3 regions of the Vibrio sp. T3Y01 genome follow, and region 2 is predicted to be linked to each of the others. Evidence: riboswitches for the same ligand, from Rfam matches in the RefSeq annotation. Region 2 holds a riboswitch; each other region holds the start of a gene.
The links. A riboswitch is a leader RNA that binds a small molecule or an ion and turns the genes downstream of it on or off. The one in region 2 is predicted to bind thiamine pyrophosphate.
Positions count from the first base shown of each region.

Region 1: it holds a riboswitch for thiamine pyrophosphate, as region 2 does, so the genes downstream of both, thiD (bifunctional hydroxymethylpyrimidine kinase/phosphomethylpyrimidine kinase) here and thiC (phosphomethylpyrimidine synthase ThiC) in region 2, are expected to answer to the same signal.
Region 3: it holds a riboswitch for thiamine pyrophosphate, as region 2 does, so the genes downstream of both, thiB (thiamine ABC transporter substrate binding subunit) here and thiC (phosphomethylpyrimidine synthase ThiC) in region 2, are expected to answer to the same signal.

Region 1 covers NZ_VTXJ01000001.1:361,690-363,936, reverse strand. The annotation lists gene thiD (bifunctional hydroxymethylpyrimidine kinase/phosphomethylpyrimidine kinase) at 1-831, opposite strand, end outside; TPP riboswitch at 930-1,041, opposite strand; gene F0232_RS01545 (DMT family transporter) at 1,139-2,056, opposite strand; gene F0232_RS01540 (AraC family transcriptional regulator) at 2,142-2,247, opposite strand, start outside.
Region 2 covers NZ_VTXJ01000036.1:33,269-35,515, forward strand. The annotation lists gene thiC (phosphomethylpyrimidine synthase ThiC) at 1-930, opposite strand, end outside; TPP riboswitch at 1,059-1,157, opposite strand; gene crcB (fluoride efflux transporter CrcB) at 1,220-1,603, opposite strand; gene F0232_RS24305 (multicopper oxidase family protein) at 1,704-2,247, opposite strand, start outside.
Region 3 covers NZ_VTXJ01000023.1:38,515-40,761, forward strand. The annotation lists gene thiP (thiamine/thiamine pyrophosphate ABC transporter permease ThiP) at 1-189, opposite strand, end outside; gene thiB (thiamine ABC transporter substrate binding subunit) at 272-1,264, opposite strand; TPP riboswitch at 1,318-1,437, opposite strand; gene F0232_RS20230 (flavin prenyltransferase UbiX) at 1,481-2,104, opposite strand; gene mpl (UDP-N-acetylmuramate:L-alanyl-gamma-D-glutamyl-meso-diaminopimelate ligase) at 2,142-2,247, opposite strand, start outside.

The sequences.
Region 1 (2,247 bases), on a different contig from region 2:
ACCGACTTTCAATTCGTCAGCATGTGCAATAGCGCGTGAAATGTATTGTTTACCTAGGTCGACAGCCTCTGGAAGCGTATTACCTTGAGCTAAGAAAGAAGCAATTGCAGAAGATAGCGTACAACCCGTGCCATGGGTGTTTTTGGTAGGGAAACGCTTCGCGCTAATCAAGGCAGATGTGGTTGGCAGAATCAGTAAATCGTTACTGTTTTCATCTTTCTCCAAGTGACCGCCTTTTAGCAGGACTGCTTTAGCACCTAAAGCGCGCAGGTCTTCAATCATGTCCTGCATTTCAGCTTCGCTTTCAGGCACGGCCTTGCCTGTAAGTGCTGCGCCTTCCGGCAAGTTAGGGGTAATGATATCTGCAAGCGGAATCAGCTCTTGTTTTAGCGTGGTGATAGCTGAGTTTTCTAGAAGAAGGTCGCCACTTGTTGCGACCATTACAGGATCAATCACTAAGTGTTTTGGCTGGTATTGTTTTATTTTGTCTGCAACGACTTCGATGATTTGCGAATCCGCCAACATACCAACTTTTACTGCCACTATGTTCAGATCGGTGAACACCGCATCTAATTGGCTGGCAACATGCTCAAGTGGGATTGGAAAAATGGCTGACACGCCTTGGGTATTCTGAGAGGTAATGGCAGTAATCACAGAACAAGCGAAGCTACCCGTTGCAGACATGGCTTTAATATCCGCTTGAATACCAGCGCCGCCGCCACTGTCAGAGCCTGCTATGGTTAAAACAATCGGAGTATTGACCACCGAAGATTGGTTGTGTGGTGTTTGAGTATTCTTGAGTGGCGCTTGAGTGTTGGAATGCTGCGTCATGGTCGCTCCTACTATCTAAAAGACGTAAGAGAACCGAACTTTGGCCGTAAAGAGAGTGTGGAAATGAAACCAATGAGAGATCATTGTTGGACCACATAGACAAAGTCATCATAGTTCCCTACGCCAGTGTTAACTGAATCAGGTTCAACGGGTCTCGAATAACGATCTCAGCAAATACCAATTAAGGTAGATGCCCCCCGACTATTGATAACGATAGTAACAGCACTCTTGCAACTGAGATACTCATTTTATTCATTTATAAGATACAAGCATGAATAAAATTCAATTTAGCTTTGTTAACAAGCACTTAGTTTCGCTGATCATTTGGTTGTGATTGAATGAATAAACACTTGACTATCAACAACATACCAATCCAACCGACAAAAGGTATGCGCTCCCCCACAATCCAGACAGCCAATACGGCGGCAACAACTGGCTCAAGCAAAGTAATCAAATTCGCACTACTTGCCGTGACATGTCTTAACCCGAAACTGAACGCGATATAACCCAAACATTGAGGAAGTAACACCAAGTAACTCACCACGAATATATTAGTACTTGAAGCGAATAGACTGTCCCCAGTGAACCACAGCGTTGGTAATAACAACATTGCACCTAGACCAAATATGCTACCCATCGCCGCTTGCGACTTGATGCCCTGGTCTATCAGAGCTTTTGTCGCCCACGAATAAATGGCATAACAGAGACCAGCAACCAAACCTAAACCAATACCTAAAAGCTTCAGGTTATCATTAGGTTCGCTCCCCACTGACGACTCAGAAAATACCAATAATCCAATGCCAACCACGCCAATGGCAAAGCTCGTTAGCCAACGTTTATTAATATTGTTATCTTTGCTGATAAGACACTCTAAAAGTGCAGAAAAGAACGGAGCAGTAGCTATCGACACAACCGTTCCCATCGCGACACCCGATAATTTCATCGAAGAATAGAAAGCCAAAGGATAGATCGCCAAAGCCAATGCACTCGCAGCTAACAGCTTTTTGTTGAGCAAAAGCTTATCAAGTGAAGATAAGATCTTTCGATACGCCAAGCCCGCCTGCATTAGGCCGCCGACGCCCATAGAGAAAGCACCAATCGCTAAGGGGCTTAGATCAGGCGCAAAACTTGCGGCGGTGCCTGTCGTGCCCCATAAAATAGAAGCAAACAAGATGGCCAAAGTGCCCGTTTGGAATTCGTTAACGCGATTGATGGCAAGATTCATTTCTATTACCCAATTTTCATTTCTGAAATAGATAATAGTGAAGATTTATAAAAGTTAGTTTGCCGAAAGGATGCTATTATTGTTTCTAAAGACTCTCTTTCATTGAGCCTAGAAACGCCCTTGGAGACATGCCAAAGTGCCGAGAGAAGCGTCGACTGAAAGCAGACAGGTCGCTATAACCCACATTCTCT
Region 2 (2,247 bases):
CACTTCCCAGTTAAGGTCTTCAGCCACACCGTTCACTTTCTCAAGTGCTTGGTACATAGGAACCGTACCAATTGGCACTGGGCTATTACGTAGAATCCACTCTCGTGTTTCGTGAATATTTCGACCAGTCGACAAGTCCATCACAGTGTCGCCGCCCCAGCGGGTCGACCAAACTAACTTCTCAACTTCTTCTTCAATCGAAGAGCTTACAGAAGAGTTACCGATATTGGCGTTCACCTTCACTAAGAAGTTTCGGCCAATAATCATAGGTTCTGATTCTGGGTGGTTGATGTTTGAAGGGATAATTGCTCGACCTTCAGCAACCTCTTTACGCACGAACTCAGGGGTAATTTCTTTCGGTAGGTTTGCGCCAAAGTTATGACCAGGGTGTTGATGGTTCAGTTGCTCATCTGCGAACTCCTGACGCCCCATATTCTCGCGAATCGCAATGTATTCCATCTCAGGGGTAATAATCCCCTTACGAGCATAGTGCAACTGAGTCACACATTGCTCGCCAGTCGCACGACGAATTCTAGGCAGGTTTCCGTAACGAAGCTCGTCTAAGGTTTCGTCCTCTAGGCGCTCTTTGGTATAAACAGAGCTAACATCATCTAATAGCTCTGTATCACCACGCTCTTCGATCCACTGCTCTCTTAGCTTTGGAAGGCCGTTATAAAGGTCTATCTCGTGCGTTGGGTCGGTATAAACACCGGAGGTGTCATAGACGTGAATAGGAGCATTAGGTTCAAATACAGGCTCTTTTTTGGTACCACCAACAAGGCTATCAGCGAGTGATATCTCTCGAACTGGGACTTGAATGTCCTCTCGAGAACCTTGGATGTAAGCTTTCTTTGAATTTGGATAAGGTTGTACTGATAAAGAATCGATGAAATTCTTCGCTTCCAGTCTTGCTTGTTTACGACTCGACATAGCATTTTTCCTTGGCTTTTAGCCATTATTTATTGGGATAAAAATGCTTGACGGATTGATGCTACAAGAGGGATCACGGTAAGAAATACAGTTGTGATCTGGTGATAGATCTCTAGAGGGATTCTAGTTAGATATCTACTCTTGTTCCCTTCGCAGGTATTAGCCTGATCAGGTTCAACGGATCCCGAGTTAACGGTCTCAGCCATATGGCACTCCGACAAGTACGATCGAGTATATAAAAACGACTTGGATAAACCAAGCCGAGTTGTTAACAAATCGTAAGAAAGTTTTAAGACTTTATCAAAAGTTGGAAGCCGATCCATGCGGCTGAAATACTGAGTACTACATTAAGCAGCACATTAAGCCCCATCTTGAAAAATGCGCCTTGCTGCATAAGAAGCACGTTATCCATCGAAAAAGTGGAGAATGTAGTCAAGGCACCAAGGAAGCCCAAGCCAATAATCTGTCTCCATGGTTCAGTTGCAACCATCTCATTTTCGAACGCGGCGATCAGTAATCCCATAATCAAAGAGCCAATCACGTTAACAGTTAGCGTACCATAAGGAAAACCTCGTCCTAACATCACTACGCATAACTCGGAAATCAGATAACGTGAACAAGCACCAAAAGCACCACCAATAGCGATAAAACCAAGAATAGATAACTGACCCATGAATCCTCCCAAACAATAACCCCTATATTCTAGCTTTAACGCCGATAAAAGCGAGGGTGGAAACTAAGAATGTATGCGCAAATATTAAACGTTACAGGTGTCACTTAACTTCGATATAACCCATCAGTCCTGTTTTCATATGTTCAATCACATGACAGTGATACATCCAACGTCCGGGGTTATCTGCCACAAATGCCGCTTTAGCTCGACCGTTCTTTCCAAGTAACACGGTATCTGTATGAAAAGGTTCTTCAATCTTTTTGCCATCTAACTCAAGTACCGTGAACGTATGACCATGAATATGGATTGGATGATGGTATTGGGTAACATTCTTAAGATCGAATATATAGGTTTTACCTAACTCTAATGTAGCGAGTGGAGCTGGAATATTATCTTTACTCATTCCTTCCCAGGCTCTTTTATTTGTCAGCCAAAACTTAGGCATGGATTTCCCATCTTTAGAAACCGGCGACACTGCCCCGTCCCACTCAAACACAAAATCGATCTCTTCTGCATTAGCGAGGTCTAAGTTAGGTACTGGATTAAGAGGCAATATCGGAAGAGTTTGTCCTTCACTGAGCGTGGAATCTACGCCTTCAAATTCACACAAGGAAAAAGGAAAACGTCCCTTCATTTGCAGAACA
Region 3 (2,247 bases), on a different contig from region 2:
ACTCAGCACCGTTGAGAGTGTCGCTTGATAAAAACTGAACTTCGTTACATGCCAATAGTAGGGATCGGACCATACTTGGCTGATATCAAGAGAAGGGGCATTGCTAAGCAATGCCCCTACTGCTGAAACCACGAAGGCGGTAATGAGTATCGCAACCCAAATACCGACCTTAGGCGTTTTCTTTATCATAAATTGATTTTTACCGTAAAAAGTCCATTCCAAACATAAAGAATGGCTTTAAATACAGGTCGTTCATTCTTTTAAAAGTAAATTAAAAAGTAAGCGCACTCTGCCATTCACGAATCCAAGGCTTACGCTTCTCGGCGATCTCTTCAGAACTAAAGCTTAACGCTTGCTGAGGTACCGTCAGTTGTTCGAAACCTTTAGGAAGCTCAACATCTGTCACTGGGTACATCCAGTTGCCTGTTGGCATCGCCGATTGGAAGTCATCACTTAGGATAAACGCCATAAACTCATCAGCAAGCTTTTCATTCTTACTGCCTTTGACCTTTGCAGCCACTTCCACTTGAGTGTAATGCCCCTCTTCAAAGTTCGCAGCAGCATACTTAGAATCGTTCTCCGCAATGATGTGGTAAGCCGGAGAAGTGGTGTATGACAATACTAAATCAGATTCACCCTCTAGGAACATAGAGTAAGCTTCAGACCAGCCTTTAGTTACCGTCACCGTTTTTTGAGCTAGCTTCTTCCACGCCGCTGTCGCTTCATCACCGTATACCGATTTCATCCAAAGCATCATGCCTTGCCCAGGTGTTGATGTACGTGGATCTTGGTAGATAACCTTCAGGTCTTCACGTTGCTCAACCAACTCTTTCAGACTTTTCGGTGGGTTTGCTAGCTTCTCTGTGTTGTAGACAAAAGCGAAGTAGCCAAAGTCGTACGGGACAAATGTATTATCTTCCCAACCATTTGGCAGTGTTACTGATGATGTATCAACATTATGCTCAGCTAGTAAGCCGGTCGCTTTCGCTTCAGCCATGAGGTTGTTATCTAAGCCCAATACAATGTCAGCCTTGCTGTTACCGCCCTCAAGACGCAAGCGGTTAAGAATAGACACGCCATCTTCAAGCGCGACAAAATTCACATCACAGCCACACTTTTCTTCAAACGCTTTCTCTACGGCAGGACGAGGGCCCCAATCCGCAGCAAAAGAGTCATAGGTGTAGACGGTTAACGTATCGTCTGCAGCAAAGGCAGAAAAAGAGATAGCTGTAGTAACAGCAAGGGTAGTTAATGTGAATTTCACTGGACGCTCTCCATGGTCTGAGCGGCACAGGTTTGAGGGAGGATAACGATAGAGGTTGTTCCTAACTCAATTCCTACGCCAGCATTATCTGGTTCAGGTTTACGGGTCCCAAGCACCTGCTTGATCTCAGCTCGCATTCATTATTTGAATGGTTTGCTCCCCGATGAGTGTCCGAAATTGTAATTCGATTTTTAACAATAAGCTATCAAGTTTGGATCAATTACGTTGATCGTAGCCCCATCTAGGCACTAAACCTTGCTCAATACCAAGATGGTCGAGAATGCGCGCCACCATAAAATCGATCAAATCTTCTATTGACTTAGGTTGGTGATAAAACCCCGGAGCGGCTGGCATGATGGTTACACCCATCGTCGATAACTTGTGCATGTTCTCTAGATGTAGCGTTGAGAATGGCGTTTCACGAACCACCAATAACAGCTGGCCTCGCTCTTTCATCACCACATCTGCTGCGCGCTCAATCAGGTTATCCGATAACCCATGAGCAATGGATGCTAAACTGCCCGCAGAACATGGGCAGACCACCATCTGCTTCGGCGCTGCAGAACCTGATGCAACTGGAGAGAACCAGTCATCTTTGCCGCATACCACCAGCTTTTCTGGATCGCAGCCCAAGTGCTTAACCAAGGCTTGCTTTGCCGCATCTGGCCCAGCAGGTAACTTAAGCTCATGCTCAGTAGCCAACACCACTCGCGCTGCCGACGAGATCAACAGATAGACCTGATAGTCTGCTGCCAACAAGCATTCAAGCAAGCGCAGTCCGTAAGGCGCACCAGATGCGCCAGTAAAAGCAAGAGTTATCGCTTTATCGTGTTTTGTCATGTTCTCAGTTACTTCAATTATAAAGTAGTGGACTGGGTTAACCTTTAAGAGCTAACGCGTCCAACAATTTCTGGTGAATACCACCAAAGCCACCATTACTCATTACCAGAATTTGGTCGCCCGCTTGCGCCTCTGAAACAATT